Regions from separate parts of the Dyella agri genome, predicted to be linked through region 1. Evidence: riboswitches for the same ligand, from Rfam matches in the RefSeq annotation. Region 1 holds a riboswitch; each other region holds the start of a gene.
What was found. Region 1 has a riboswitch for cobalamin ahead of ISP14_RS04975 (ribonucleoside-diphosphate reductase subunit alpha). Riboswitches for the same ligand answer to the same signal wherever they lie in the genome.

Region 1 (10,577 bases):
GGAAGCCACCCGCAGCGTGCCGCGTTCCTCCACGCCGAACAGCAGCACGCTGTCCGAGCCGTACTGCTCGATGAAATGCGGCCAGTCGAAGGTGGCGCTCAGGCGTGTGGACTTGATCCGCCAGCCACGCGCCAGCAGCTCGGCGAAGCGCGCGTGCGTCATCGTGTCCTCGAACAGCGCCGGCGCCAGCAGCTTGTCGGCCAGCGCGGCGCGTTCGGTGCTTTCCTCCGGCGCCAGCACGCGCAAGCGGTAGACTTTCTCGCGACCGAACTCCTGCCGGTAATGCACGGAAGCCAAGGTATTGCGCTCGCGATGGGTGGACATCGCCAGCAGCCGACCAATGCCGGCGAGGTCGAGATGGCGTTCGGCATGCGGCGAGGCCGGATTGCCGAAGAACGTATTCAGCCCTTCCATGCGCGCACGGCGGATGCCGTCGTGATCGTCGTCGGCCAGCACCACGCGAAAGCCTGCCTCGTGCAGTGCCTTGCCGATGCCACGCGCCACCGTATCGGCGCCGAAGATCAGCACGCCGCGCGGTTCCGGCTCAGCCACTTTCAGCCACAGCGCCAGCGGCCGCGCGGTGGCGCTCTGCAGCACCACGGTGCCGATGATGAGGATGAACACCAGCGGCACCAGCACCTCAGCGCCGGCCACGCCCAGCGCCTGCAGGCGCAAGGCGAACAGCGCCGAGACCGAGGCCGCCACGATGCCGCGCGGCGCCACCCAGCCGATCAACGCGCGCTCGCGCCAGTCCAGCGCGCTGCCGAGACTGGAAACCAGTACGGTGAGCGGCCGCACCACGAATTGGGCAAACAGGAAGATCGCGAGACCTTCCCACAACAGGTGCCCCGGCAACGGCCACGGCAGCCGCGCCGCGAGCAGGACGAACAGCAGCGACACCAGCAGCGTGGTGAGGTGCTCCTTGAAGTCGAGGATGTCGTCGATGTGCACGCCGCGCATGTTGCCCAGCGCGATGCCCATGATCGTCACGGTGAGCAGGCCCGACTCGTGCGCGACCGCGTTGGAACCAGTGAAGGCCAAAAGCACTACGGCCAACGTGCCGTAGTTCTGCAGGTATTCGGGAATCAGCTGGCGCCGCAGCAGGAGACCCAGCAGCAGCGCGGCCAGCGCACCGACCAGCACACCGCACCCCACCGTGGCGACGAATACGCCGAGGGTGTGGCCTTCCTGGCGCGATACCACCGCCTCGTAGATCAGCACCGCGAACAGCGCCCCCAGCGGATCGATCACGATGCCTTCCCAGCGCAACGTGTTGGCGATGCGCGCGTTCGGCCGCAGCGTGCGCAGCATCGGTGCGATCACGGTGGGTCCGGTGACACAGGTGAGCGCGCCGAACAACAGCGCGATCGGCCAAGCCGTGCCGGCCACCACATGCGCCGCCGCGGCAAGCAGCAGCAAGGCGAGCAAGGCACCGTAACTCACCAGGCCGCGCACCGCACTGCCGATGCCGGGCAATTCATGAAAGCGTAGCGTGAGGCTGCCTTCGAACAGGATCAGCGCCACCGCCAGCGACACCATCGGGAACAGCAACGGCCCCAGCAGTTTGTCCGGATGCAGCAGGCCGCTCACCGGTCCCAGCAGCAGGCCGGCCAGCAGCAGGAACACGATCGCGGGCAGCTTCACCCGCCATGCCAGCCACTGGCACAGGAAGCCGATCACCAGCATGCCGGTAAGCATCAGGCCCGGTTCGATGCCCATCGCGATCCTTGTCTGCCGTTCGGGTGGTTATCGGAGCACGCACGGACGCGGCGCGTCCAGAACGAGAAATGGGGGAAGAAGCGTGAAGCGCGAGAGAACAACGGAGCGCCTTCGATGCATGCCGCCCCACTCTTCCCCACCACGCCTGCGTTACATCCGCCGGTACTGCAATGCCTCGGCCAGATGTTCGCGTTCGAGCAACGCGACGCCGCCATCGAGATCGGCGATCGTGCGCGCCACCCGCAACACGCGATGATAGGCGCGCGCGGAGAGCCCCAGCCGCTCCAGCGCCTGCTCGTACCAGCGCCGTTCTGCCGAACCCAGCGCGCAATCGCGCTCCAGCTCGCGATGGCTGATCTCCCCGTTGGGCCGTCCCGCGCGCATCAGGGCGTGCCGTCGCGCCCGCAGCACGCGAGCACGCACCGTGGCGGAATCCTCGTCGCGCGCGCCACGCGCTGCATCCATCTCGCGCAACGGCAGGGGCGGCACCTCGACCGCGAGATCGATACGATCCAGCAACGGTCCGGATATCCGCGCGCGATAACGTTGGACCTGCTCGGGCGTGCAGCGGCATTGCCGCCGCGGATCGCCGGCGTAGCCGCAGGGGCACGGATTCATCGCTGCCACCAGCTGGAACTGCGCGGGAAAGGTGGATTGCCGCGCCGCGCGCGAAACCACGATGCAACCCGACTCCAGCGGCTCGCGCAGCACCTCCAGCACGTGACGGCTGAACTCCGGCAGCTCGTCCAGAAACAGCACGCCGTTGTGCGCCAGCGAAATCTCGCCCGGCCGCGGCTGCGAACCGCCGCCCACCAGCGCCACCGCCGAGGCGGTATGGTGCGGCGCCCGGAACGGCCGGCGCCGCCAACGTGCGGGATCGGTGGCTTGGCCGGCCACCGACAGCACCGCGCAGGTTTCCAGCGCCTCGGATTCGGAAAGCGGCGGCAGGATGCCGGGAAGGCGTTCGGCCAGCATGGTCTTGCCGGTGCCTGGCGGCCCCACCAGCAGCAGGTGATGGCCGCCCACGGCGGCAATCTCCAGCGCCCGCCGGGCCTGCAATTGTCCACGCACATCGCGCAGATCGGGGCCGTCGTGGATGCCGCCCTCGCTGGACACACCCGTCGGTGTCGGCAGATCCTGCGCGCCGCGCAGCCAGCCACAGACCTCGGCCAGGGTATCGGCCACGCGCACGTCCACTTCCGACACCAGCGCGGCTTCGGCGGCGTTCGCGCGCGGCACCACCACGCGGCGGCCACGCGCTCGCGCCCGTAGCAACGCCGGCAACACGCCGGACACGCTGCGCAGCGAACCGCTCAGCGCCAGCTCGCCAAGGAATTCGCAGTCGTCCAGCTTCTCGCGCGGCACCTGGCCGCTGGCGGCGAGAATGCCTAGCGCGATCGGCAGGTCGAAGCGGCCCCCGTCCTTGGGCAACTCGGCCGGCGCCAGGTTCACGGTGACCTTGCGGCCGGGGTACTCGAAGGCGGTGTTCTGGATCGCCACCCGCACGCGGTCGCGCGCCTCGCGCACGGCGGCTTCGGGCAGGCCCACGATGTTGGTGGCCGGCAAGCCGCCGGAAAGATGCACCTCGACCATCACCTGCGGTGCGGCGATGCCTTCCTGGGCGCGGCTGAGGGTGACGGCGAGGCTCATGGAGCCATCGGCTGCACGCGCGCGCGGAAATCGCCGTCACACACGAGCATCGAGCGACTCCATTCGCGGCGTCTGGTAAGAAATAACCGCCCCCGACCGTTAGCTCGGGGTGAGGGTGACAGATCGGGGGCGGCTCCCGGGAGGCTTGGTCGTGCTAGTCCCCGCGGGTGGCGGCAGCGGCCTCGAGTTCGGCCACGCGTCGCTCCAACTCCTCGACCTTGGCGCGGGTGCGTGCAAGCACCTGGCTCTGGACGTCGAATTCCTCGCGGGTGACCAGATCGAGGCGGCGCAATCCCTGCGCCAGGACATCGTGGAAATTGGTTCGCAAATCCTGTTGCGCCTGTGCCACTCCGGGCGGAACCAACGATGCCAGGCGTCGTGCCAGCTGGTCGATATCAAGTCGGTCCATCATGGACGACGCCTCGAACTTGTCGGGGAAAAGTATCCGTGAACAAAAGATGGACGCGCCATCGGCCGACTCCGTGATTTGGTGTAGGGATTTTCCTACAGCCAACGCTCCCGCGACAGCGGAAGGCCGTAAAGGCACAATGGCGGTCCGCGTCACGCCGGACGCCCTTGTCGAGGACACCCCATGAAGCTGGTCGTGGCGATCATCAAGCCGTTCAAGCTCGACGACGTGCGCGAGGCGCTGGCCGAGGTCGGCGTGCAAGGCATCACGGTGACCGAGGTGAAGGGCTTCGGCCGCCAGAAAGGCCACACCGAGCTGTACCGCGGCGCCGAATACGTGGTCGATTTCCTGCCCAAGATCAAGCTGGAGGCGGCGGTGGCCGACGAACAGCTCGACCGCGTGCTGGAGGCGATCCAGAACTCCGCCCGCACCGGCAAGATCGGCGACGGCAAGATCTTCGTCAGTTCCCTGGAGCAGGTGATCCGCATCCGTACCGGCGAGCTGGACCAGGACGCGCTGTAACCCGTCCAGGCGCTTTCCGCCCGCCCTGCAGCGGCCCGCCCGGCTTCGCGCCGAAAGCCGGCGCCGCACACCCAGACTGCAGCCCCACCCCTGTCGACCAGACAGCGCGACCGCCGCCGCGCGGCCCTGCCATGCTGCGGGTCGAGAGCACTTATCCACCGACTTGTACACAAGTTATTGGGTTGACCCCTCCCGATCAACCCGATATGTTGTGCTTGTCGGTGCCCTGCCAGACGCGATCGTCGGCCGGGCTCAAAAGGGAATCCGGTGCGAATCCGGAACTGCCCCGCAGCGGTAAGCGGAAACGAACGCCTTGAGATCGCACTGGCTCGCAGCGGCCGGGAAGCGAAGGCAAGTAGGCGGGCCGCAAGGCCCATGTCCGCAAGTCCGAAGACCTGCCGACACGGCATGGCCGGAGCGCCATGCCGAGTGGTGACGGCTTCCGCGGGGAGGCGCGTCGGATCATCGGGCTTGCCGCCCGATGGCGCGACCGTCCGCGAGCAACCGCCACTTCAGCCCTGCGCGCGGGAGCAGGTGGTTGATCACCACGGTCTGGAGTCACCGACATGCAGCCTCTCGATACCGCCGCCCGCGAGCGTTCCGGCGCCCGCGCGGAGCCGTCCGTGTTTTCCGCCGGGGCCGACGAGGCCACGGCACCCACCAGCGAAACCCCGATGCCTGCCACACAAGAAAAACAACAAGCCGCCCCGGCCGAACCTTTCGCCCTCACCCCGCCGCACAACCCCGGCCAGATGCGCGTGACCAAGCGCAATGGCGGCCAGGAGACGGTGGACGTCAACAAGATCGTGCGCGCGGTGACCCGCAGCGCCGAAGGCCTGCATGCGGTCGACCCGCTGCGCGTGGCGCTGAAAACCATCGGCGGCCTGTACGACGGCGCCACCACGCAGGAGCTGGACCAGCTCTCGATCCGCACCGCCGCCGCCCTCACCGCCGAGGAGCCCGAATACGGCCAGCTCGCCGCGCGCCTGCTCGGCGCCTATATCGAAAAGGAAGTGAGCGGCCAGGAAATCCAGAGCTTCTCGCAGTCGATCGCGCGCGGCGCCGAACTGGGCATCCTCAACGACCGCCTGCGCGACTTCGTCGCCGCGAACGCACGCAAGCTCAACGACGCGATCGATACGCTGGCCACGCGCCGCTTCGAGTATTTCGGCCTGCGCACGGTGTACGACCGCTACCTGCTGCGCCATCCGCAGAAGCGCCTGGTGATCGAGACGCCGCAGCACTTCTTCATGCGCATCGCCTGCGCGCTGGGCGGCAGCGAGATCGGCGAGACGCTGGAGCTGTACCGCCTGCTGTCCTCGCTGGAATACATTGCCAGCTCGCCCACGCTGTTCAACGCCGGCACCGCGCACGAGCAGCTCAGCTCGTGCTTCCTGCTCGACTCGCCGACCGACTCGCTGGAATCGATCTACGACAAGTACGCCGATGTGGCGAAGCTCAGCAAGTTCGCCGGCGGCATCGGCCTGGCCTATTCGCGCGTGCGGTCGCGCGGCTCGCTGATCAAGGGCACCAACGGCCACTCCAACGGCCTGGTGCCGTGGCTGAAGACGCTGGACGCCTCGGTGGCCGCGGTGAACCAAGGCGGCAAGCGCAAGGGCGCCGCCTGCGTGTACCTGGAGCCGTGGCACGCCGACATCGAGGAATTCCTCGAACTGCGCGACAACACCGGCGACGAGGCGCGCCGCACGCATAACCTCAACCTCGCCAACTGGATCCCCGACGAATTCATGCGCCGCGTGGAGAGCGACGGCGAGTGGTCGCTGTTCGATCCCAAGATCGTGCCGCACTTCGTCGACAGCTGGGGCGAGACCTTCGAGCGTGCCTACCGCGAAGCCGAAGCGAACGGCCTGGCGGCGAAGAAGGTGAAGGCGCGCGAGTTGTACGCCCGCATGCTGCGCACGCTGGCGCAGACCGGCAACGGCTGGATGACCTTCAAGGACCGCAGCAACGCCACCAGCAACCAGACCGCGAAGGCGGAAAACGTCATCCACCTGTCGAACCTGTGCACCGAGATCCTGGAGGTGACCAACGCCGGCGAGACGGCAGTGTGCAACCTGGGCTCGATCAATCTGGCCCGCCACGTGGTGCCGAACGTCGATGGCAGCGTCGCTTTCGATTTCGCCAAGCTCGCCGCGACGGTGCGCACCGCGGTGCGCCAGCTCGACCGTGTGATCGACCTGAACTTCTATCCCATCGACACCGCCGCCACGGCCAACCGCAAGTGGCGCCCGGTGGGCCTGGGCGTGATGGGCCTGCAGGACGTGTTCTTCAAGCTTCGCCTGCCGTTCGATTCGGCCGAAGCACTGCAGCTTTCCACCCGCATCGCCGAAGAGATCTACTTCAACGCGCTGTCGCAGTCGAACGAGCTCGCGGCCGAACACGGCGCGCATCCCGGCTTCGCCGAGAGCCGCGCCGCGAACGGCGAGCTGCAGTTCGACTACTGGCCGAACGCCACACCGAACGATCGAGCCCGCTGGGATGCGCTGCGCGAGTCGATCAAGGCCAAGGGCTTGCGCAACTCGTTGCTGATCGCCATCGCGCCGACCGCCACCATCGCCTCCATCGCCGGCTGCTACGAATGCATCGAGCCGCAGGTGAGCAACCTGTTCAAGCGCGAGACGCTGTCGGGCGATTTCCTGGTGGTGAACCGGCACCTGGTCGAGGAGCTGAAGACGCTGGGCCTGTGGACGGCGGAAGTGCGCGACGCGATCAAACTGGCGGAAGGTTCGATCCAGGGCATCGCGGCGATCCCCGAGCGCCTGCGCACGATCTACCGCACGGTATGGGAGCTGCCGCAGAAGGCGCTGATCGACCTGGGCGCGGCGCGCGGCGCCTACATCGACCAGAGCCAGTCGCTGAACCTGTTCATGGAAAACCCGAACATCGGCCAGCTCAGCTCGATGTACATGTACGCGTGGAAGTCTGGCATCAAGACCACCTACTACCTGCGTTCGCGCCCGGCCACCAAGATCGCCAAGACCACGGTGTCGGCTGCTCCGGCCGCCAAGCCGGTGGCGGATCAGGAACAGGCGACGGCGGCGGTGTTCTGCTCGCTGGAAAACCCCGAGTACTGCGAAGCCTGCCAGTAACGCCGCCTGCTCCCCTCTCCCATCGGGAGAGGGGTTGGGGGTGAGGGTTCGGCCCTGCGCAAACGCTGCGGCAGGCCCCGAACCCTCATCCGCCCCTTCGGGGCACCTTCTCCCGCAGGGAGAAGGATCGCCCGGCACCGACCTTAGGAACCGCCATGTCCGCCCAACCCGAACGCGCCCAGCACATTCTCGACCCCGGCTTCGAACTGACCCTGCGCCCGATGCGCTACCCGGCGTTCTACGAGATGTACCGGAATGCCATCAAGAACACCTGGACGGTGGACGAGGTGGATTTTTCGCTCGACACCACCGACCTCAATACGAAGATGTCGGCGGCCGACCGCCACCTGATCCACCGCCTGATCGCGTTCTTCGCCACCGGCGACACCATCGTGTCGAACAACCTGGTGCTGAACCTGTACCAGCACATCAATGCGCCCGAGGCGCGCATGTACCTGTCGCGCCAGCTCTACGAGGAAGCACTGCACGTGCAGTTCTACCTCACCTTGCTCGACACCTACATTCCCGACCAGGGCGAGCGCGCCAAAGCCTTCGCGGCGATCGAGAACATTCCATCGATCCGCGCCAAAGGCGAGTTCTGCTTCAAGTGGATCGATTCCATCCAGAACCTGCAGCGGCTGGAGACGCGTGAACAGCGTCGCCAGTTCCTGCTCAACCTGATCTGTTTCGCCGCCTGCATCGAAGGCCTGTTCTTCTTCGCCGCGTTTGCCTACGTCTACTACTTCCGTTCGCGCGGCCTGCTGCACGGTCTCGCCTCCGGCACCAACTGGGTGTTCCGCGACGAGAGCTGCCACATGGCCTTCGCCTTCGACGTGGTGCGTACCGTGCGCGCCGAGGAACCCGATCTGTTCGACGAGCAGATGCGCGCGCAAGTGGAGGAGATGCTGGAGGACGCCATCGCCTGCGAGACGCAGTTCGCCGAGGACGTGCTGTCCGGCGGCGTGGTGGGCTTGTCGGTGAAAGACCTGCGCCAGTACCTGGAATACGTGGCCGACCAGCGTCTGGCCCAGCTCGACCTGTCGAAGAAGTACGGCGCGAAGAACCCGTTCGACTTCATGGACCTGCAGGACGTGCAGGAAGTCACCAACTTCTTCGAGCGCCGCGTCTCCGCCTACCAGGTTGGCGTGGAGGGCGAAGTGGCGTTCGACATGGCGTTCTGAGCCTGCATGTACCCGCTTGACCTGTAACGAACGTTACATGTAACGTTCGTTACATGCAGACGCGTAAAGAAGCCCTGGTCGAATCCCTTGTTGCCTACCTGCTTGAGCACGGTCTGGCCGATCTTTCGCTGCGCCCGCTCGCCGCGGCCACCGGCACCAGCGCCCGCCTGCTGATCTACCACTTCGGGTCGAAGGAAGGGCTGCTCGCCGAAGTCCTCGAAACCATGCAGACGCGGCTGCGGCAGTCCTTTTCGCAGCTGCTCGAACGACGGTCGGCGAACGGACAGCCGAAGCAGCCGCTCAGGCTGCTGTGGGACTGGGCGATCGCCGAGAAGAACTACCCCTACCTGAAGCTGCTCTACGAGCTGCAGATCCTCGCCGTCCAGAATCCGCACATCTACGCGCAGTACCTGCAGCGCAACAACGCGCACTGGTCGGAGCTGGTGCTCGCGCTGCTTCCCGCGCAAGAGCGCGACCCTGTCTTCGCCACGCTCTGTGTCGCCGTCTTCGACGGCCTTTTCATCGAATTGATGAGCACGGGCGACCGCCGGCAGACGACGCAGGCCATCGACCAGTTCATTCGCATCGTCGTCGAAGCGCGCGCAAGCCGGCCGCGCGCCTGAGCCATACCCATCCCCGCTTCCCGCTCCGGAGAAAGCACCCATGCAGGTCCTGGCCGCCCGTCTCAAAACCGTCGAACGTCGCACCTGGCTCATCACGCTGACCGGTCTACTGCTCGCACTCGGCGTGGTCAGCCTGCCTTTCAGCATCTGGGATCACGAGTTCGCCGACACCTGGCACCTCGTCGGCAACGAGGCGATCTGGTGGATCTACATCGCGGCGATGCTGCTCTACGTGCGCAAGGTGGAGCGGCGGCCGCTGTCATCCATCGGCTTCCGCAAGCCTGGCATCGGCAACACGCTGATCGGCGTGGCGGCCGGCCTGGCCGTGCTGGCCGTGCTCGGCGCCATGTACTTCCTGATCCTGCCCGCGCTGCACCTCGGCGATGCCGCCAGCGGCAACGCCCTGCTGGCCACGCCATGGTGGTGGCGCTTCATCTCGACCGTGCGCGCCGCGGTTTCCGAAGAGGTGATGTTCCGCGGCTATGCGATGCAACGGATCGAGGAGCTGAGCGGCAGCCGCGCCATCGCGTTGCTGCTCTCGCTCACCGTGTTCACCATCGACCACGTGGCCTACTGGGGCTGGAGCCACGAGCTGATCGTCGCCACCGGCGGCCTGGCCTTTTCGCTGCTCTATCTGTGGCGGCGCAACCTGTGGGTCAACATCATCGCGCACTTCATCGTGGATGCCGCTTCGGTACTCGCCTGAGACGGCAAACGCGGCCGGCACCGGCAGCGCCGCCACGGCCTATTGACTACACGTGTCGCCAGGCGTAGTTTGGCGACACGTGTAGTCAAGCCAGGCGTACCCGCATGTCCAGACCTTCGATCGGCGACCAGGAACTTGCCCTGTTGCGCTATCTCGCCGCCCACGAGCCCGTCTCCGTAGGCGAAATGGCCGCCGGCTTCGGCGAAGCGCACGGCCTCGCGCGCTCCACCGTACTGACCATGATGGAGCGCCTGCGCGCCAAGGGTTACCTCAAGCGCCGCCAGGCGCAGGGCATGTACCGCTACAGCACCGCTACCGGGCCGGGCGAGGCCATGCGCCGCGCAGTGGACAGCTTCGTGGAAAACACCTTGCGCGGCTCGGTGTCGCCGTTCGTGGCATGGATGGCCGAGCGCGGCGAAGTCAGCGACGAGGAACTGGCCGAACTGCAGGCGCTGGTGGCGCGGCTGCAGACCACGCGCAAGGAGAAGTGAGATGGCGACACTCGATCATCTGGCCGCCCTGCTGCTGGAACGCCTGGCCTGGACTTCGCTGCAGGCCATCGTGCTGGTTGCCGTGGTGGCGCTGTTGCTCCGCGCCTTGCCGCGCCTGCCCGCCGCCGCGCGTTGCGCGCTGTGGTGGCTGGTGGGACTGCAGGTA
Region 2 (10,577 bases), on a different contig from region 1:
CGAGCAGGCTCATCGCCTCGCCTGCGGTGGCCACGCCGGGCAGCAGCGGCAGCGCGTTGGCGTCGGCGGCGTCGAGCAGCTTCGGCGAGACGCCGGGCGATACCGCGAAGCGCGCGCCGGCTTGGCGGGCAGCCTCGAGCTGCTGGCCGTCGAGCACGGTGCCCACACCCACTACGGCGCCTTCCACCTCGGCGGCAATGGCGCGGATCGCATCCAGCGCAGCCGGCGTGCGCAACGTCACCTCGATGCTGCGGATGCCACCGGCGACCAGCGCGCGCGCCATCGGCACCGCATGGGCCACTTCTTCGATGATCACCACCGGCACCACCGGAGCGAGCGCGAGGATTTCGGCGAGGACGGTCTGCTTGTGGTCTTGTGGGGTCATGGGAAGGCTCGCGGGGAAAGGTTTGGCGCAGGAGCGCACGCTGTGCGCTCCTGCGGGGATGAATCAGGCGTCGGCGGCGTGGTGGCGGTCGTGCCTGGCAAAGATGGTGGCGCCGGCGTCGGCCGAGCCCACCGCATTGCGCAGGCTGGCGAACAGCTCGCGACCCATGCCGGTGTGATGCGCGGAGAGGTCCGCGTGCACCTGTTCGCGCGCGGCCCACTCGGCGGCGTCGACCTTGGCTTCCAGCGTGCCGGCGATGGCATCGAGGCGGATGATGTCGCCGTCGCGCAGCTTGCCCAGCGGGCCGGCATCGATGGCTTCGGGCGTGACGTGGATGGCCGCGGGAATCTTGCCGGAGGCACCGGACATGCGGCCGTCCGTGACCAGTGCTACGCGATGGCCGCGCGACTGCAGCACGCCCAGCGTGGGGGTGAGCTTGTGCAGTTCGGGCATGCCGATGGCCTTCGGTCCCTGGAAGCGCACCACGGCGATGAAGTCGCGGTCGAGTTCGCCACGGTCGAAGGCCTGCTTCACGTCGTCCTGGTCGTGGAACACCACGGCAGGCGCTTCGATCACCAGCCGGTCGCCCGGCACCGAGGACACCTTGATGACGGCGCGGCCGAGGTTGCCTTCCAGAACGCGCAAGCCGCCGTCGGCGCGGAACGGTTCGCTGGCCGGGCGCAACACGTCGCGGTTGCCGCTTTCGTTCGCCTCGTGCCACGCCAGCTTCCCGGCGGCGTCCAGCGCTGGCATCTTGCGGTAGGCGTCGAGGCCGCGGCCCCATACCGTATGTGCGTCGCCGTGCAGCAGGCCGGCGTCGATCAGCGAGCCGATCAGGAACGGCATGCCGCCGGCCTGGTGGAAGTGGTTCACGTCGGCCGATCCGTTCGGATACACGCGCGCCATCAGCGGCACCACGCCGGACAGCGCGTCGAAATCCTCCAGCCGCAGCACGATGCCGGCCGCATGCGCCATCGCCACCAGGTGCAGCAAGTGGTTGGTGGAGCCGCCGGTGGCGTGCAGGCCGACCACGCCGTTGACGATGGTGCGCTCGTCGACCATGTGGCCGAGCGGCGTGTGGTGCTCGCCCGGCGTGCTGATCGTCGCGAGGCGATGCACCGCAGCCTCGGTGAGCGCCTCGCGCAGCGGCGTATTCGGGTTGACGAAGCTGGAGCCCGGCAGGTGCAGGCCCATGATCTCCATCAGCATCTGGTTGGAGTTGGCGGTGCCGTAGAAGGTGCAGGTGCCGGGTGCGTGGTAGGACGCGGCCTCGGCTTCCAGCAACTCGTCGCGCGTGGCCTTGCCCTCGGCATAGCGCTGGCGCACCGCGGTCTTGGCGTCGTTGGTGATGCCGCTGGGCATCGGCCCGGCCGGCACGAAGATGGTGGGCAGGTGACCGAAGCTCAGCGCGCCGATCAGCAGGCCCGGCACGATCTTGTCGCAGATGCCCAGCATCAGCGCGCCGTCGAACATGTCGTGCGACAGCGCCACCGCAGTGGCCATCGCGATCACTTCGCGCGAGAACAGCGAGAGCTCCATGCCGGCACGCCCTTGCGTGACGCCGTCGCACATCGCCGGCACGCCGCCCGCCACCTGCGCGGTGACACCGGCCTCGCGCGCCACCCGGCGGATCAGCTCGGGGTAGCGCTCGTACGGCTGGTGCGCCGAGAGCATGTCGTTGTATGCGGTGACGATGCCGAGGTTGGGCGCGTGGCCGCTGCGCAGCGCCGCCTTGTCCTGGGCGCCGCAAGCGGCAAAACCGTGGGCGAGGTTGCCGCAGGAGAGCCGGGAGCGATGCGGACCTTCGCGATGCGCGGCGTCGATGCGCGCGAGATAGGCAGCGCGGCTGGCGCGGCTGCGCTGGGCGATACGGGCGGTGACTTCGGCGAGGATGGGGTGCAGGGTCATGACACGAATCCGGGAATCAACGGGAATCAACAAGCGGAGCGAGCAGCGGGCCAGGGAAGGCCCGCCCGCGAATCAGGCGCTTTGCGCCTGATTCGGCGGAGCCTGCGCCGGGCTATGCCCGGCACAGGCGAGCCGACCATGGGCAGGAGCCCATGGTCGGCATCAGGCATGGCGCTCTTGATCTGCTGCCGTGCCTGCAACAGGCCCCGCTTTTTATCGAACCGTCCAAAAGCGAAGCCTTTACTGATGCCTTGCGAGTGCAGTCCTGCACTCGCAAGGCTCGGCCAGCCCGGCTGCGCCGGCCTGACCTCCGTCGCACAACGGTGAAGCCGTTGCCCGACGAGCGGCCCATCCATGGGCCGCGATCGCTCCGTCAGGGGCACCAATAAACCGCCAGTGGCACGCGATCCTGCTTCACCACCGCGCGCACCGGATAGTTCTTCGCATCCGCCAGCCCCAGTCGCACGTCGGCCAGCAGGTCGCGCTTCTTCTCGCCGCTGACCAGCAGGTACAGCGCGCGGGTATCCAGCAGCACGGGCAGCGTCAGCGTGATACGCGGTTCGCCGGCGCCGGGCGCCTGCATCGGCAGTACCTTTGCCGTGCCCTGCGGATCGAGTGCTTCGGCCAGGCGGTCGCCGCCGGGGAAGAACGAGGCGGTGTGGCCGTCCTCGCCCATGCCCAGCACTACCACGTCGAATGGCGCGGGCAGCGCGGCGATGCGCGCCTCGGCCTCGGCCAGCCCGGCATCGGGCGTGGGGGTGCCGGTGTACAGCGGCACGAAGCGCGCGGCACGGGCGGCGTTCTGCAGCAGCGTGGTTTCCACCAGCTTCGCGTTGGAGCGCGCGTCGGTGTCTGGCACCCAGCGTTCGTCGACCAGGGTGACCGTGACCTGCGCCCAGTCCAGCGCCTCGCGCGACAGCCGTGCGAAGAAATCCTTAGGCGTGCTGCCGCCGGAGACCGCGATTACGGCCGTGCCGCGTGCCGCGATCGCCTCGCGCAGCTGCGCGGCGACGCGTTCGGCCAGCGCCACGGCCTGGGCGCTGCAATTCGTGAAGCTGTGCGTGGTCACGTTGGGCATGGCGCTTATTCGCTGTCCTCGTGCCAGGTGCGGCCGTCACGCTCGATCAGCGCTACCGAGGCGCTGGGGCCCCAGCTGCCGGAAGCGTAGGGGCGCGGTGCTTCGCCGCTGGCGGCCCAGGCGGCGAGGATGGGATCGGCCCAGCGCCATGCGGCCTCCACTTCGTCGCGGCGCATGAACAAGGTGGGGTTGCCGCGCACCACGTCGAGCAGCAGGCGTTCATAGGCGTCGGGTTGGGCGACGCCGAAGGCTTCGGCAAAGCTCATGTCCAGCGGCACGTGGCGCAGGCGCAGGCCGCCGGGGCCGGGGTCCTTGATGGTGAGCCACAGCTTCACGCCTTCGTCCGGCTGCAGGCGCAACACCAGGCGGTTCTGCGCCAGCGGGCCCGCGCTGGCGTCAAAGATCGAATGCGGCACCGGCTTGAACGCCACCACGATCTCGGACACGCGCTCGGGCAGGCGCTTGCCGGTACGCAGATAGAACGGCACGCCGGCCCAGCGCCAGTTCTCGATCTCGGCCTTCAAGGCCACGAAGGTCTCGGTATCCGACTTGGTACCGTTCAGTTCGTCCGGATAACCCGGCACCGACTGGCCCTCGGCCACGCCGGCGCGGTACTGGCCGCGCACGGTGAGCTGGCTGGCGTTGCTTTCGTCGATGCGCTTGAGCGAGCGCAGCACCTTGAGCTTCTCGTCGCGCACCGCATCGGGCGTCAGCGAGGCTGGCGGCTCCATCGCCACCATGCACAGCAGCTGCAGCAGATGGTTCTGCACCATGTCGCGCAGCGCGCCGGCGCGGTCGTAGTAGCCGGCGCGGCGGCCCAGGCCCAGCGTTTCGGCCACGGTGATCTGCACGTGGTCGATGTGGCTGGCGTTCCACAGCGGTTCGAACAAGGCGTTGCCGAAGCGCAGCGCCAGCAGGTTCTGCACCGTTTCCTTGCCGAGGTAGTGGTCGATGCGATAGGTCTGCGACTCGGCGAACACCTTGCCCACCGCGTCGTTGATCCGGTTCGCGCTGGCGAGGTCGCGGCCGATCGGCTTTTCCAGCACCACGCGCGAGTGCCCGCCGTTCAGCCCGTACTGGCCGAGCCGCCGGCAGATGTCTTCGAACAGCTCGGGCGAGGTGGAGAGGTAGAACACGCGGATGTGCTCGGGCTGCTCGCCGATCAGCGCGGCGAACGCGTCCCAGCCCTCGTCCTTGCGCGCATCCAGCGGGCGATAGAACACCTGCTGCAGGAAGGTGTCGACCTTGGCCGGGTCGGCGCCGTTGCCGGCCAGCGATTCGCTCAGCTGGGCGCGGTAGCCGGCATCGTCCAGCGGCTCGCGGGCCACGCCGATGATGCGGCTGCCGGCAGGGATCTGGCCGTCGACGTAGCGATGGAACAGTGCAGGCAGCAGCTTGCGCAGGGCGAGGTCGCCGGTGCCGCCGAAAATCACCAGGTCGAAGGTATCGACCTTCTGGAAGGTAGCCGTCACGCAAACACCTCGATACGGGGGGGAACGGACAGGGCGGAGGGGATTCGGCCCGTGGCATGACGATAGTACCAGTGAAATACCAGGGCAAGCACTGCCCTGCATACGAATTCATGAGGGTCCCGGAGACCGCCTTCTGGCGTGGTTTTTCACCGCGGCGTCGAAATGGATGGCCAGGCGGCTTGCGGCCAATGGTTTGCTATTGGTATCTTCTTAGGATGGAAACCGCCCTGGCCCGCGAATACCGCCGCATCTGCCGCGATCCCGCCACGCATCAGCCGCTGGCTTACCTGCGTTTGCGCCGTGCGATCCGCAACGTGGTCGAGCACCGCGACATCGAGCCGGGCCAGGCGCTGCCCAGCGAGCGCGACCTGTCGCAGGCGCTGAAGCTGTCGCGGGTCACCGTGCGCAAGGCGATCGCCGGACTGGTCGAGGAAGGCCTGCTTACCCAGCGCCACGGCGCCGGCACCTTCATCGCCGAGCGCATCGTCAAGCCGATGTCGCGGCTATCCAGCTTCACCGAGGACCTGCGCGACCGCGGCCTGCACCCGCGCTCGGAGTTCTTCGAGCGCAGCGTGGGCGAGGTGACGCCGGAGGAGGCGATGGCGATGAACCTGTCGCCCGGCACGCTGGTGGCGCGGTTGCACCGCGTGCGCTACGGCCAGGACGAGCCGCTGGCGATCGAGCGCACCGTGGTGCCGGCCAGCGTGCTGCCCGACCCGATGCTGGTGCGCGATTCGCTGTACGAGGTGCTGGAATCGCTGGGTTGCCGTCCGAAACGCGCCTTGCAGCGCCTGCGCGCGGTGTCGCTGGGCGCGCAGCACGCACGCCTGCTGCACGTGGCCGCCGGCAGTGCCGGGCTCAACATCGAGCGGCGCAGCTTCCTCGACGACGGCCGCGTGGTCGAGTTCACCTGCTCCTGGTACCGCGGCGACATCTACGACTTCGTGGCCGAGCTGCACGCCGATTGATCCCCCGTCGCGCCCGGCGCGACGTTACCCCCGACACGAGAAAACCATGCACGCCAGCGACACCTTGATGTTCCGCGAAGCGCACGAATCCGCCGACGTGGTGGCACGCCAGTTCGCCGCCAACGAGCGCGTGGTCGGCGAATTGGCCGCCGCGCTGCGCGCGCAGCCGCCGCGTTTCATCGTCACCTGCGCGCGCGGCAGCTCCGACCACGCCGCCGCCTACGCCAAATACGTGTTCGAGACCCAGCTCGGCATCGTCACCGCCTCGGCCTCGCCCTCGGTCACCTCGGTGTACGCCGCGCCGCAACAGTGGGAAGGCGCGCTGTTCATCGCGATCTCGCAGTCGGGCAAGAGCCCCGACCTGGTGCGCAACGCGCAGGCGGCCAAGGTCGCCGGCGCGCGCGTGGTGGCGATGGTCAACGTGGAGGACTCGCCGTTGGCCGCCGTCGCCGACACGGTGATCCCGCTGCACGCCGGCCCTGAGCGCAGCGTGGCCGCCACCAAGAGCTACCTCGCCGCGCTGGCCGCGATCCTGCACCTGTGCGCGCGCTGGCATGGCGACGCGAAGCTGTGCGCCGCGCTGGAAGCCCTGCCCGGCGCCCTGCGCGCGGGCTGGGACGCGGATTGGTCGGCGCTGGTCGATGGCCTTGCCGGCGCGCACAACCTGTTCGTGGTGGGCCGTGGCTTCGGCTTCGCTGCCGCGCTGGAGGCGGCGCTGAAGTTCAAGGAAACCTGCGGCCTGCATGCCGAGGCGTTCAGTGCGGCCGAGGTGAAGCACGGCCCGATGGCGCTGGTCGGCCCGGACTTCCCGGTGCTGTGCTTCGCCCAGGACGACGGCACGCTGGAAAGCACGCTGGCCGTGGCGAACGAATTCCGTGGCCGCGGCGCTCAGGTGCTGGTGGCTGCGCCGGGCCGCAGCGGTGAGGGCTTCCTGCCGCTGGCCGCCGGCCTGCCCGCGCTGTGCACGCCGTTGCTCACCATCCAGAGCTTTTACCGCGCCGCCAGCGAGCTGGCGCTGCGCCGCGGCTTCAATCCCGATGTGCCGCCGCATCTCAACAAGGTTACGGAAACGGTGTGACTGCCATGACCACCGCCCTCGCGAATGCCCGCGTCCTCACCGCCCACGGCTGGCGCGACGATCTCGCTGTGCTGGTCGAGGGCGAACGCATCGCCGCACTGTTGCCGGATGACCACGCCGCCGTGCGCGCGGCGCAGGTGCGGGACCTCGGCGGCGCCCTGCTGGTGCCTGGCTTCATCGACACGCAGGTGAACGGCGGCGGCGGCGCCTTGTTCAACGCCGCACCCACGGTGGAGACGATCCGCACCATCGGCGCGGCGCACCGCAAGTTCGGCACCACCGGCTTCCTGCCCACGCTGATCAGTGACAGCACCGCCACCATGCGCGCCGCGCTGGCCGCGGTGGAGCAGGCCTTCGACGAAGGCGTGCCGGGCCTGCTCGGTATCCATCTCGAAGGCCCCTACCTCGCACCCGAGCGCAAGGGCGTGCACGATCCCAAATGGTTCCACGTGCCCGGCGAGGACGAACTCGAACTGTTGTGCGCGCCGCATCGCGGCGTGCGCCTGGTGACGCTGGCACCCGAGCGCGTGTCGCACGCGGCCATCGCGCGGCTCGCCGCCGCGGGTGTGGTCGTCAATGCCGGCCATACCGCCGCCGACCACGCCACCATCCGCGCCGCGCTGGCTGCCGGCGTGCGCGGGTTCACCCACCTGTTCAACGCGATGACGCCGCTGGGCAGCCGCGAGCCCGGCGTGGTGGGCGCGGCGCTGGACGATCCCGGCAGCTGGTGCGGCATCATCGTCGACGGCCACCACGTGCATCCGGCCAGCCTGCGCAACGCCGTCGCTGCCAAGCCGCGCGGCAAGACGCTGCTGGTTACCGATGCGATGCCACCAGTGGGTGCGGACGATCCCAGCTACGTGTTGAACGGCGAAACCATCATCGCGAAGGACGGTATCTGCCAGACCGCGGACGGCGTGCTCGCCGGCTCGGCGCTGGACATGGCGGCCGCCGTGCACAACACCGTCGAGATGCTCGGCTTGCCGCTGGACGAGGCGGTGCGCATGGCCAGCACTTATCCCGCCGACTTCCTCGGTCTCGGCGCCAGTCACGGGCGCATCGCCGTAGGCTGGCGCGCCGATCTCGTCGCGATGGATGCCGATTGCCGCGTGCGGCAGAGCTGGATCGGCGGCCGCTCCTCGTAGCGGCGCGCAGGCGCCATGGCCCGGCACATTGCCGCGTATGGCCGCCCAAAGTTAAACTTTCCCGGTTCAGGTGTCCCGACGGCCGTCGCCCGAAGGATGAAACGGGAAGCCGGTGCGTGGTGATTCCACCATCATTCCGGCGCTGCCCCCGCAACGGTAAGCGAGTCAAGGTGCGGCTTGTCGCCACTGTGCCCGATGGCACGGGAAGGCGCCGCCACCGACGCATACGGCGTCGCTCGCGAGCCCGGAGACCGGCCCGGACAAGACTGCTGGCTCGCGGTGGGCGAGGCTGGACAGACGCGTCCGGCCCTTGCCGTACCTGCCTGCTCCCGCCCCCGTTTCCGTTCGCCGGCCCTTGAATACGATGTGCCGCGCGGGTGTGCGGCCGAGGAACGAGACGTGAAGAAGACTTTGCTGGCTGCGGCACTGCTGTGCTGCCTACCCTCCGCCTACGCGGCCGACCAGAACGACGCCAATGCACTGGCACCGGTGATCGTCACCGCCACCCGCACGCCGATCACCGCCGACGAGGCCTTGTCCTCGATCACCGTGATCACCCGCGCCGACATCGAGCGGCTGCAGCCGGTGTCGGTGCTGGACCTGCTCACCGGCCTGCCCGGCGTGAACGTCACCCAGAGCGGTGGCATGGGCCAGACCAGCTCGCTGTTCATGCGCGGCACCAACTCCACCCACACGCTGGTGCTGATCGACGGCGTGCGCGTCGGCTCGGTCACCGCCGGCTTCGCTTCGCTGGAGCAGATCCCGGTAGAGCAGATCGAGCGCATCGAAATCGTGCGCGGCCCGCGCTCCAGCCTGTACGGCGCCGACGCGATCGGCGGCGTGATCCAGATCTTCACCCGTCACGGCCAGGCCAATGGCGGCATCGCGCCGTCGCTGAGCGTGACCGCGGGCAGCCATGGCCTGTTCGGCAGCCAGGCCGGCCTGTCCGGCGGCGACCAGCACGCCTGGTACAACCTCAGCCTGGGCGGCGAACACACCAGCGGCTTCCCGGGCTGCAAGATGGGCGCGGCGGAAGCGATGGCGGGCTGCTTCGTGGACGATTCGCGCGACAACGCCTACCGCAACTGGAATGGCGCGGCCAATGCCGGCTACCGCTGGGACAACGGCACCGAGCTGGCCTTCACCTGGCTGCGCAGCAAGAACGACGTCGACTATGCCGGCAGCCCGTACGGCGGCAACGATGCCGTCAACGAGCAGCGCGTGGCCGGCGCGCGCCTGAGCTTCTCGCCGCTGGAAGCGTGGCAGGTCACGTTGAACGCGGGTCAGAGCAAGGATCTCGCCACCACCTACTACCAGGGCACCTACTACGGCGCGTACTACCCGCGGGCGCAGACCGGCTACTTCAACTCGCGGCGCAACCAGTTCTCGTGGCAGAACGACATCGCGCTCGCTTCGAACCAGTTGCTGACGGTGGGCGTGGACTATCAGCAGGAGCATATCGACAGCAGCACCGGCTACCTCGCCGACAAGCGCGACGACACCGGCACCTACGCGCAGTACCAGGGCACGTTCGGCCGCAATGAAGTGCAGCTCTCCGTACGCCACGACCACAACCAGCAGTACGGCGACCACGACACCGGTGCGGCCTCCTGGGGTTACCACTTCGACCACGGCCTGCGCGTGTACGCCAGCTACGGCACAGCCTTCCACGCCCCGACCTTCAACGACTTGTACTACCCGCCGTACTACGGCATCCCGTCGGCCAACCCCGACCTGAAGCCGGAGAAGTCGCGCAGTGCCGAGCTGGGCGTGGCCCAGCAGCTGGAAAACTGGAACTGGGGCCTGAGCGCCTATCAGACCCGGATCGACGACCTGATCCTGCTCGATCCCAGCCAGAACTACGTGCCCTTCAACGTCAGCAAGGCGCGTATCCGCGGCCTGGAAGGCCAGGTCGGCGTGAACCTCGACGGCTGGCAGGTGCAGGGCTATCTCACCTTGCAGCAGCCCAAGGACGTGGGCAACGCCGTGGCCGATGCCAACAGCGGCAACCTGCTGCCGCGCCGCCCGGAACGCATGGCGCGCATCGACATCGATCGCCGCTTCGGCGCGTTCGGCGTCGGTACCACCTGGTACGCCGCGGGCCGCAGCTACGACGATGCCGCCAATACGCACCGCCTCGGCGGCTACAGCACGCTGGCGCTGCGCGCGAGCTGGCACTTCACGCCGGACTGGCAGATCGAGGCCAAGCTGGCCAACGCCTTCGACCACGACTACGAGACCGTGTACTACTTCAACCAGCCTGGCCGCACCTGGTACCTGACCTTGCGCTATAGCCCCGCGGCGCGCTGAACCTCGACGGGCCAGGGAAGGCCTGTAGCAAGGGAGGCGAAGGCTCACCTGGCATAGGGTGAGTTTCGAAGCGGTTTCGTGTGCCCTTTTGGGCGCCCGAGTTACTTTTCTCTTGCGTGGCCAAGCGCTAAACGGTAGCTGTTGCACTCAACGATCGAACCGGAGGGTGCTGGACCTTGGGGTCAAAGGAAATCTCTTTCAGGAAAATTTCCATTTGTACTTCATATTCAGTT
Region 3 (10,577 bases), 440 kb from region 1:
CTCGGCGGTAACGAAGGCCACTTCGCCGAGATGATGAACGCGCAGGCCGCGCTGCTTGGCATGAGCGATACGCACTTCGCCAATGCCTCCGGCTTGCCCGATCCGAACAACACGTCGACCGCGCACGATCTGGTGAAGCTGTCGATGGCGCTGTACCGCGACTTCCCGCAGTACGCGCATTTCTTCGCTACCCAGGAGTTCGTGTTCCGCGGCCACATCGTGCGCGGCCACAACCACCTGATGTACCGCTACCCGGGCATGGATGGGCTGAAGACCGGCTTCACCGACGCCTCGGGCTTCAACCTCGCCTCTACCGCGGTGCGCGACGGCCACCGCCTGTTCGCCGTGGTGCTGGGCAGCCGCACTGCGGCAGTGCGCGACAACCTGATGGCGCACCTGCTGGACGATGGCTTCGAGGGGCGCCAGACCCCGCCGATCCTGATCGCCGAGGCCGCTGGTGTGCGTCCTGGCAGCAGGGCTGCCCGCATCCTGGAGGCGATTTCGCCGATCCAGACCGCCGATGCGGATACCGTGCCGGCCTCGCAGCGTCGTCCCGGGGCCAGCCAGCCGCGCCATGGCAAGCGCGCGGTCGTGGCCAGCCGCAGCCACCGCTCGCACCGCACGCGGCATGCCGCCCCACGGCTGGCTGCCCATCATCCGCGGACCAAGAAGACGGTTGTGGTCGCGTCGCGCAGCGACACGGACGGCTAGGCAGCCGCTCCGCCCCATCCCCTTTCCCAGCGCCGCACGGCATGAGCCGTGCCGGCCGGTCCGGCATCGACCGGGCTGATGGCTTATCCTGCGCTGCTGAGACGTGCAGTACGGCTGCTGCGCACGCGTGCAGGGAGCGCGCGGCGCATCTACAGGGGGATCCATGACCGGTCAGCTGACCGACCGCTATCTGCGGGCAAAACACATCGCCATGGGCGTGCTGGAAACCGGCGCGTCAGGGCGCGATGAGGCCATCGCGCGCGAATGCGGCGACGATGATGCGCTGGCGCGCGAAGTGCGCTGGATGATCGCCGCGATCGAACGCAGCCACACCGCCACGCTGCCGCTGTTGCCGGGCGACACGGTCGACCTGAGTGGTCTCGATGCGCGGGCCGATACGCCACGCCGCTACCGCCTGGTACGCCGCGTGGGCGAGGGCGGGATGGGCGTGGTCTATCTGGCCGAGCGCGCGGACGCCGGCTTCGTGCAGCAGGTGGCGCTGAAGGTGCTGGGTGCCGGCGCGGTGGGTTCGCCCACGCTGCTGGAGCGCTTCGCCCGCGAGCGGCAACTGCTGGCGCGGCTGGAACATCCCGGCATCGCCCGCTTGCTCGACGGCGGGGTGCTCTCCGATGGCCAGCCCTTTCTGGCCATGGAATACATCGAGGGCGAGCGCATCGATGCATGGTGCGAGCGCCACGGGCTCGACCTGCGCGAGCGCATCGCGCTATTCCTCAAAGTCTGTGCCGCGGTGGAGTACGCGCATCGCAGCCTGGTGATCCATCGCGACCTCAAGCCCGCCAACATCCTGGTCGACGCGCAAGGCCAGCCCAAGTTGCTGGACTTCGGCATCGCCCGCCTGATCGACGCCGAGGCCGTCGAGACCACGCTCACCATGACCGGCCAGCACGCGCTGACCCTTGCCTACGCCAGCCCCGAGCAGATCGAGCAACAGCCGCTGACCACCGCGGTGGACGTCTACGGGCTGGGCATGGTGCTGTACCAACTGGTGGCAGGGCGGCGTCCCTGGCAGCACATCACCACGCCACACCAGTTGAGCCAGGCGATCGTCACTGGCGAGATCGTGCCGCCCAGCCGCAGCAGCGGGAATCACGACTCCAGCGGCCATGCCGGATCGCCGCGCCGGACGGTGCCCGCGGATATCGACGCGATCGCGCTGAAGGCGTTGCGGCGCCAGGCCGGCGAGCGTTATGCCACCGTCGGCGCGCTCGCCGACGACTTGCGCAACTGGCTGGAGCGGCGGCCGGTGCTGGCGCGGCGGGGGCGCCGTCTGTATCGCCTGCGCCGTTTCCTGCAACGCAACCGCTGGCCACTGACCGCCGCCGCTGCGCTGGTGCTCAGCGTGCTGGCCGGCCTGGCCACGTCGCTGTACTCGCTGCACCAGGCGCGCGTCCAGCAGCGCCTGGCAGAGCAGCGCCGGCAGCAGCTGGAGCGCATGGTGCAGTTCCAGCAATCGATGTACGACAGCGTGGACATCGGCGCGATGGGGCACGCCGTCGTCGCCGCGGCGCAGCAGCAGGTCGGCGCGGCACTGGCATCGGCGTCAGCCGCGCCGGCGGCGGACGGCGTGCTGGTCAAGGCTTTCGCCGGCGTGCAGGCCACCGACATCGCGCGCGAAGCAATGGACGACTACGTGATTGGCCACACCTTGAGTGGCCTCGACGGCGCCTTCCCCGACGCGCCGCTGCTGGATGCCGACCTGCGCCAGTCGCTGGCGCGGGCGCTGCTGGGCATCGGCAGCTACGCGCATGCCGCCGACGAACTGCGCAAGGTGCTGGCGGTCCGTACGAAGCTGCTGCCGGCAGGCGATCGCAGCCAGCTTTCCGTGCGCGTCGACCTGGCGCAGGCGCTGGAGAAGCAGGGGCAGACTGCCGCGGCGGCGGACATGTACGCCCAGGCCGAAAAGCTGGCGCAGGCCGAGTCGCCCACTGACGCGCTGCGGGTCGCGGCCGCATCCGGCGCGGCGCGGATGCTGGGTGAACAAGGTCATCTGCAACAGGCGCTGCAGCAGCAGGACGCGCTCTATGCCGCGCTGAAACCGCGCCTGCCGGCCACCGATCCCGGCCTGATGCAGTTGCAGCGCGACCTGGTGATGACCCTGATCGGGCTAGGCCAGCGCGAACGCGCGTTGCAGCTGACCGAGCCGCTGGTGGCGCTGGAGCGCCGCGCGCTGGGCGCGGAAAACCCGCAAACCCTCGACGCCATGCTGGTCCAGGCCCGGCTGTTGCACTACCGCTACGAGTACGAGCGCTCGCTCGCGCTCGCGCGCCAGGTGGCCGCCGTCCGCGCACGACGCCTGGGCGCGGATCACCCCGACACGCTGGCCGCCGCATTCATGGCCGCCACCGACGAGGTGTATCTGGCGCAGGAGCCGAAGGCTTTTGCAGCGGCTGGCGAGGATTTGCAGCGGGTGATCGACGTGCGTCACCGCGAACTGGGCGGCGACCACCCCGACACCATCGCTGCCGAGACGGTGATGGTGCGGCTGCTGTCCAAGCAGGGCAGTTATGCCAAGGCGCCGGCCGAACAGCGCGCCTATTACGCGCAGGCGATCGCGCTGGAGCGGCAGATCCTCGCCGCCCACGAACACCAACTCGGGCCCGACCATCCCAGTACCTTGATGGCGCTTGGCAGCCTCGCCAGCCTGCTGGACGAGGCCGGCCAATACGAGCCGGCGCTGACCGAGGCCAAGCTGTGCCTCGCCGGCCAGTTGCGCGTGCTGGGACCGCAGCACCCGCTGATTTCCGCCACGCGCACCCTGATCGGCGACATCGAGGACGACGCCCATCACTGGGACGCCTCGCGCGACGCCTACCGGCAGGCGCTGGAACAGCGCGAGCAACTGCTGGGCCTGCGCGATGCGCACACCATCGAAAGCGCCTCGCGGTTGTACTCGGTGCTGGCGAAGCTGCGCGATACCGGCGCGGCGACCGAAGTGCGCCAGCGCTACATGGATCCAGTGATCGCGATGGACCCTAAGACGCTCAACGCTGCCATGCGCAGCGTGCGCGACGAGGCGATCCGCATGCTCAACCCGTAAGCCGGTTTCCCTGCGCCAGCGCCAAACGAAAACGGGCCGCATCATGCGGCCCGTTTCGATTTCGTCCTTTGACGTCGCGCCTGCGGCGCTACGCCAGGGCGTGTGGCGGCGGCTTACTTCAGCTTGGCAGCCTTGCGCAGTGCCTCGGCCTTGTCGGTCTTTTCCCACGAGAACGCGGTGTAGCCCTTGCCGTCCTTGCCCTTGACCTCGACCGGGCTGCGGCCGAAGTGGCCGTAGCTGGCGGTCTGCTGGTACATCGGATGGATCAGGTCGAGCATCTGCAGGATGCCGTACGGGCGCAGGTCGAAGTGCGCGCGGATCAGCTTCTCGATCTTGTCGTCGCTGATCTTGCCGGTACCGAAGGTCGTGACCGAGATCGAGGTCGGGTGCGCCACGCCGATCGCGTAGCTCACCTGCACTTCGCAGCGGTCGGCGATGCCGGCAGCCACGATATTCTTGGCCACGTAGCGCGCAGCGTAGGCGGCCGAGCGGTCCACCTTGGACGGATCCTTGCCCGAGAACGCGCCGCCGCCGTGGCGGGCCCAGCCGCCGTAGGTGTCGACGATGATCTTGCGGCCGGTCAGGCCGCAGTCGCCCACCGGGCCGCCGATCTCGAACTTGCCGGTCGGATTGATGTGGAACTTGGTGCCCTTGTGCAGTAGCTTGGCCGGCAGCACCGGCTTGATGATGTGCTCGCGCACGGCCTCGATCAGATCCTTCTGCTTCACGCCCGGATCGTGCTGGGTGCTGAGCACCACGGCGTCGATCGCGGTGGCTACGCCGTTGTCGTAGCGCAGGGTGACCTGGCTCTTCGCGTCCGGGCGCAGCCACGGCAGCGGCGAGTTCTTCTTCTTGCGGACCTTGGCCTGCTGCTCGACCAGGCGATGCGAATAGTGGATCGCCGCCGGCATGTAGTCCTTGGTTTCGTTGGTGGCGTAGCCGAACATCAGGCCCTGGTCGCCGGCGCCCTGTTCCTCGGGCTTCTTGCGGTCCACGCCCTGGTTGATGTCGGGCGACTGCTTGCCGATCAGGTTCAGCACGCCGCAGGTGGCGCCGTCGAAACCGACGTCGCTGGAGTTGTAGCCGATGTCGAGGATCACCTTGCGGGTGATCGCCTCGAGGTCGATCCAGGCGCTGGTGGTGATTTCGCCGGCGACGATCGCCACGCCGGTCTTGACCATGGTTTCGCAGGCCACGCGGGCGCGCGGATCCTGCGCGAGGATCGCGTCGAGCACGGCGTCGGAGATCTGGTCGGCGACCTTGTCCGGATGGCCTTCGGAGACGGACTCGGAGGTGAACAGGTGGCTGGACATCGCGATTATATCCTCGTGTACGGATAAAGAGATAAAAGAAGCGGCATCATACAACGCCGTCCCGGCTTTTGCAGCCGGCCGAGATTCTGGCGGCCTGCCGGTTAGCTGCGCGTTCAGACGTCCGAATGGCCGGCGGCCCCGCCGCGGAGCCGCCGGCCGGCGGACTCAGGCCATGGTAGGCGCCAGTTCCGCGCGGAGCTGGCGGGCGCAGGCCAGCATGCCGTGCAGCGCCGCTTCCACCTCCGGCCAGCCGCGGGTCTTCAGGCCGCAATCGGGGTTGACCCAGAGCTGGCTGGGCTGCAGCACCTGCAGTGCTTTGCGCAGCAGCTCAAGCATCTCCTCTTGCGTGGGCACGCGCGGCGAATGGATGTCGTACACGCCGGGGCCGATGCCGTTGGGGTAACGAAAGCGCACGAAGGCATCCAGCAGTTCCATCCGTGAGCGGCTGGTCTCGATCGAGATCACGTCGGCATCCATCGCGGCTACCGCCTCGATGATGTCGTTGAACTCGGAGTAGCACATGTGGGTGTGGATCTGGGTGGCGTCGCGCACGCCGCCGGCGGTGATGCGGAAGCATTCCACCGCCCAGGCCAGATAGTTCGGCCAGTCGGCGTGGCGCAGCGGCAGGCCTTCGCGCAGCGCGGGCTCGTCGATCTGGATCACCCGGATGCCGGCCGCCTCGAGGTCGTGCACCTCGTCGCGCAGCGCCAGAGCGATCTGTCGGCACACGGTTTCGCGCGGCAGGTCATCGCGCACGAACGACCACTGCAGCATGGTGACCGGGCCGGTGAGCATGCCCTTCATCGGCCGCCCGGTGAGCGATTGCGCGTAGGTCGACCAGCGCACCGTCATCGGTGCGGGTCGCGCCACATCGCCCCAGATCACCGGCGGCTTCACGCAGCGCGAGCCGTAGCTCTGCACCCAGCCGAGCTTGGTGAACAGGTAGCCGTCCAACTGCTCGCCGAAGTACTCCACCATGTCGTTGCGCTCGGGCTCGCCATGCACCAGCACGTCCAGGCCGATTTCCTCCTGGAAGCGCACCACGCGCTCCACCTCGGCCTGGAGCCGCGCCTCGTAGGCGGCATCGTCCAGTTTGCCGCCACGGTGTGCCGCGCGTGCCTTGCGCAGTTCATCGGTCTGCGGGAACGAGCCGATCGTGGTGGTGGGCAGCGGCGGCAGGGGCAGCGACTCGGTCTGTGCTGTACGCCGCGAAGCATAGGGTGATCGGCGCAACGCCATCTGTGGGCTCAGTTCGCGCAGACGGCCACGCACTGCGGGATTGCGCACACCTGGCTGCTGGGCTTGGCGATCGAGCAGGGCTTGTTGCGCCTGCAGCGCAGCTTCGGCTTCCGTGTGGCCGGCCAGCGCGTCAGCGTAAACACGCAATTCCTCTATCTTCTGCCGTGCGAACGCCATCGTGGCGCCGCGCGCCGGAGCGAGTGCGGTTTCGGCATCGAGATCGATCGGCACGTGCAGCAGCGAGCAGGACGATGCCAGCCACAGCCGCGAGGCGCCCAGGTGTGCGCGTGCCTTGCGCAACAAAGGCAGCACGCGCTCGGGGCGGCTGCGCCACACGTTACGGCCGTCGACGATGCCGGCACTCAGCACGCGATCGGTAGGCAGCGCGCCGAGCACGGCATCGAGCTGCTGTGGCGCGCGCACCAGGTCGACGTGCAGGCCGGCCACCGGCAAACCGGCGGCGAGCGCGAGATTGTCGCCCAGCGCGCCGAAGTAGCTGGCCAGCATGATCTTCGGGCCGCCGGCCTCCGCCAGCGCCGCATAGGCGCGGCGATAGGCGGCGTGATCGTCGGCGTCCTGATCGAGCACCAGGCAGGGCTCGTCCAATTGCACCCAGTCGGCGCCGGCCGCGGCCAGCTGGCGCAGCAGTTCGACGTAGGCAGGCAGCAGGGCGTCGAGCAAGGCCAGCCGGTCGCTGCCGTCCACGGTCTTGGACAGCAGCAGGAACGAAACCGGACCCAGCAGTACCGGCCGTGCGTGGTGGCCCAGCGCCCGGGCCTCGCGGAATTCCGCCAGCGGCTTGTCGCCGACCAGGGCGAAGCGTTGGCCGGCATGCAACTCGGGCACCAGGTAGTGGTAGTTGGTATCGAACCACTTGGTCATTTCCAGCGCGTGCAGGTCGTGGCCGCCGCGCTTGTGGCCGCGGGCCATTGCAAAATAGCCGTCCAGATGGCTTTCGGCGAACACCGGGCGATAGCGCTCGGGAATCGCATCGAACAGCACGGCGGTGTCGAGCACGTGGTCGTACAGGCTGAAGTCGTTGCAGGGCACGACATCGGCGCCGGCGTCGTGGGCGAGCTGCCAATGCCGCGCGCGCAGCGTGCGGGCGGTATCGAGCAGGGCCCCGGCTGGCGTATCGCCTTGCCAGTGGGTTTCCAGTGCACGCTTCAGCTCACGCTTCAGGCCGATGCGCGGAAAACCGAGGTGGGTAACGAGTGACATGGATGATTCCTCTTGCATGAATGGGCAAAGAGGAACGAAGGGTGGTCGGCGTGGCGGCCGGCCGGTGACCTTCGCCCCCGCGGGCGAACCGGCGCGGCCGCGGGCAGGCAGAGCCGGCACAGCCTGGGCGGCTGCGCACGGCTCCGGTGTCTCCCCGCGGAGACGCCAGGTCGGACGGATGCGGCGATGCCGCTTCCGGCCGAGGCAGGTATTCGGGCTCGTGGACAGAGTGCCTACTGTCCGTCGCTTCCCAGATGCGTCGCACCCAGTGCTGGTGACGGAGGTCGTTTCCACATACCGCTGCGGGGCAGCGCCGGATTCGCACCGGCTTCCCTCTTCATTCCATCCTTTCATTCGGATGAAAGGATGGAAACCTCGGCGACGCGCAAATTACGCCTGTCGCCGGGCATCCGTCAACGAACGGATTTGCATAATGCCGGTTCGCATCCGTGGAGCTTTGCTATGAAGCATTCCCTGCGCACAGGCGTCCGCTGGCTGTTGGGTATGGCCTGGTTGCTCGTCGTGTCGGTAGCGGTGGCGGCCGACGGGCATCCGCCCGCGCCCTCGCAGTGGCGCGCCGACATTGACGCCTTCGTGGCGCACGACCGCATCGACCCGCCGCCGCCGCACGGGGTGCTGTTCATCGGCAGCTCGTCCATCCGCTTCTGGACGCCCACGCTGGCCGGTGACTTTCCCGGCGTGCCGGTGATCGACCGCGGCTTCGGCGGCTCGGCCATCGCCGACTCGACCTACTACGCCGACCGCATCGCGGTGCCGTACCACCCCGCGCTGATCGTGATGTACGCAGGAGACAACGACATCGAAGAGGGCTTGTCGCCGCAGCAGGTGGCCGGCGATTTCCGTGCCTTCGTGGCGCGCGTGCGGCGCGATCTGCCGGGTGCGCCGGTGGCCTATATCTCGATCAAGCCCAGCCTGGCGCGCTGGTCGCTGTGGCCGCGGATGCGCGAGGCGAACCAGCTCATCAGGCAATGGGCAGTGACGCAGCGCGACGTGCGCTTCGTGGATGTCGCCTCGCGGATGCTGGATGCGCAGGGCAAACCGCAACCGCAGCTGTTCCGTGCGGACGGCTTGCATATGAGCCCGGCGGGCTATGCGATCTGGATCGCGGCGCTTACGACGGTGTTGGCGGATTACGGTTTCCACGTCGCCGCGCCCGCGGCTCGCGCGCCGGAATAAGCATGCGCCGGTTGCCCTTTCTTCACGCGCCGGGAGCCTTGTCACGCGGCTGACGCGGGAGCGCAACGCGGCCGTCCCGGTAGCCGCGCAATCTTGCGACGGGCCAAGCCGAGGGTCGTCGCCATGCAAGCGATCGAGCAGCGTGTGCAGCAACGCTATCCGCACTGGTTCCGCGGCGGGCGCGGACGTCTGGCCGTGCCGCTGCTGCACGGGCTGGCGCGCTGGTCGGGATTCGACGGCATCGACACCTTCTGCGCCGAGCACGGCCACCTGCGCGGGTTTGCCTTCGTCGAGGCGAGCATGCGGTGGCTGGAAATGCGTTACGACGTCGACACGGACGCGCTGGCGCGGATACCCGCGCAAGGACCGTTGCTGATCGTGGCCAACCATCCGTGCGGCGCGCTCGACGCGCTGACGCTGCTGGACATGGTGGGACGGGTGCGGCGCGACGTGCGCATCGTCGCCAACGAAATGCTGGCGCTGGTGGAACCGCTGGCGGAACTGATGCTGCCGGTGCGCGTGTTCGGCGGCAGCGCCGGCGCGGCCAGCCTGCGCCGGGTGGAACGCGCACTGCGCGACGGGCAGTGCGTGATCGTGTTTCCGGCCGGCGAGGTCTCGCGGCTGGGTCTGCGCGGCGTGAGCGACACGCGCTGGCGCCCCGGCTTCCTGCGCTTCGCGCGCCGTGCGTCGGCACCGGTGTTGCCGGTGCGCATCGAGGCGCGCAATTCGGCGCTGTTTTATGGAGTCTCCGCGCTGTGCCGTCCGGCGTCGACGGCATTGCTGGCACGGGAGATGCTGGCCCGCCGGCATCGGCCGGTGCGCCTGCATGTCGGCGAGCCGATGAGGGTCGTCGACGAGGAGCGCGAACAGGATGCGCTCCGGCGCATCCGCCAGACGCTGCACGCGCTCGGTCGCGGCGAAATGGTGGCCGCGAGCGGTCCCGCGCCGCTGGCGGCGCCGGTCGACGCTGCCGTGCTGGCGGCGGCGGTGACCGCCGCCGAACTGCTCGGCGCTACCAGCGACGGCAAGCAGATCCGCCTCGCCCGCGCCATCGGCGGTTCGCCGCTGCTGCAGGAGATCGGCCGGCTGCGCGAGCTGACCTTCCGCGAGGTGGGCGAGGGCACCGGCCGCAGCCGCGACCTCGACGCCTACGATGCGTACTACGACCACATCCTGGTGTGGGATCCGCAGGCTGCGCGCATCGCTGGCGCTTACCGCGTGATGCGCGGCGCCGAAGCGCTGGCGCGCACGGGGCTGGCCGGCTTGTACACCGCGTCGCTGTTCCGCTACGCGGACGCGGCCGTGCCGCGGTTGGCGGCGGGGCTGGAGCTGGGGCGCAGCTTCGTGGTACCGGACTACTGGGGCAGCCGCAGCCTTGACTACCTGTGGCAGGGTATCGGCGCGTACCTGCAACGCTACCCGGGCGTACGCTACCTGTACGGCGCGGTGTCGATCAGCGCCGCATTGCCGCGCGCGGCGAGCGAACAGATCGTGGCGTATTACCAGCGCTACTACGGCAGCACGCAGCCACTGGCCGATGCCCGCCGACCGTTCGCCTTCGAGTCCGCGGCGACGTCCTTCGACGGGCTCGACGACAACGCCGCACACGACGCGCTGAAGCTGGCGCTGGATCGGCTCGGTGCGTCGGTGCCGATGCTGTACAAGCAGTACACCGAGCTGTGCGAACCCGGCGGGGCGCGCTTCCTCGCCTTCGGCGTGGATCCGGACTTCAGCGGTTCCATCGACGGATTGATCGAGGTGGACCTGGAGCGGCTGCGACCGCGCAAACGCCAGCGCTACCTGGAACGCCGGCAGGACGCGCTGGCATGAAGCGGCCG

Region 2: linked by a shared signal. The riboswitch ahead of btuB (TonB-dependent vitamin B12 receptor) and the one ahead of ISP14_RS04975 (ribonucleoside-diphosphate reductase subunit alpha) in region 1 are both predicted to bind cobalamin.
Region 3: linked by a shared signal. The riboswitch ahead of metE (5-methyltetrahydropteroyltriglutamate--homocysteine S-methyltransferase) and the one ahead of ISP14_RS04975 (ribonucleoside-diphosphate reductase subunit alpha) in region 1 are both predicted to bind cobalamin.

What each region holds. Positions count from the first base shown of each region.
Region 1 is NZ_JADIKL010000002.1:556,435-567,011, reverse strand. It holds gene ISP14_RS04995 (cation:proton antiporter) at 1-1,719, opposite strand, end outside; gene ISP14_RS04990 (YifB family Mg chelatase-like AAA ATPase) at 1,870-3,369, opposite strand; gene ubiK (ubiquinone biosynthesis accessory factor UbiK) at 3,524-3,781, opposite strand; gene glnK (P-II family nitrogen regulator) at 3,962-4,300, shown strand; cobalamin riboswitch at 4,504-4,717, shown strand; gene ISP14_RS04975 (ribonucleoside-diphosphate reductase subunit alpha) at 4,975-7,410, shown strand; gene ISP14_RS04970 (ribonucleotide-diphosphate reductase subunit beta) at 7,566-8,591, shown strand; gene ISP14_RS04965 (TetR/AcrR family transcriptional regulator) at 8,645-9,214, shown strand; gene ISP14_RS04960 (CPBP family intramembrane glutamic endopeptidase) at 9,255-9,920, shown strand; gene ISP14_RS04955 (BlaI/MecI/CopY family transcriptional regulator) at 10,025-10,411, shown strand; gene ISP14_RS04950 (M56 family metallopeptidase) at 10,413-10,577, shown strand, end outside.
Region 2 is NZ_JADIKL010000006.1:294-10,870, reverse strand. It holds gene eda (bifunctional 4-hydroxy-2-oxoglutarate aldolase/2-dehydro-3-deoxy-phosphogluconate aldolase) at 1-385, opposite strand, end outside; gene edd (phosphogluconate dehydratase) at 449-2,293, opposite strand; gene pgl (6-phosphogluconolactonase) at 2,667-3,371, opposite strand; gene zwf (glucose-6-phosphate dehydrogenase) at 3,377-4,843, opposite strand; gene ISP14_RS11735 (GntR family transcriptional regulator) at 5,059-5,811, shown strand; gene ISP14_RS11730 (SIS domain-containing protein) at 5,858-6,889, shown strand; gene nagA (N-acetylglucosamine-6-phosphate deacetylase) at 6,895-8,034, shown strand; cobalamin riboswitch at 8,086-8,308, shown strand; gene btuB (TonB-dependent vitamin B12 receptor) at 8,434-10,344, shown strand.
Region 3 is NZ_JADIKL010000002.1:121,224-131,800, forward strand. It holds gene ISP14_RS03200 (D-alanyl-D-alanine carboxypeptidase family protein) at 1-711, shown strand, start outside; gene ISP14_RS03205 (serine/threonine-protein kinase) at 875-3,769, shown strand; gene metK (methionine adenosyltransferase) at 3,883-5,082, opposite strand; gene metE (5-methyltetrahydropteroyltriglutamate--homocysteine S-methyltransferase) at 5,248-7,542, opposite strand; cobalamin riboswitch at 7,729-7,935, opposite strand; gene ISP14_RS03220 (SGNH/GDSL hydrolase family protein) at 8,005-8,739, shown strand; gene ISP14_RS03225 (lysophospholipid acyltransferase family protein) at 8,863-10,569, shown strand; gene ISP14_RS03230 (UDP-2,3-diacylglucosamine diphosphatase) at 10,566-10,577, shown strand, end outside.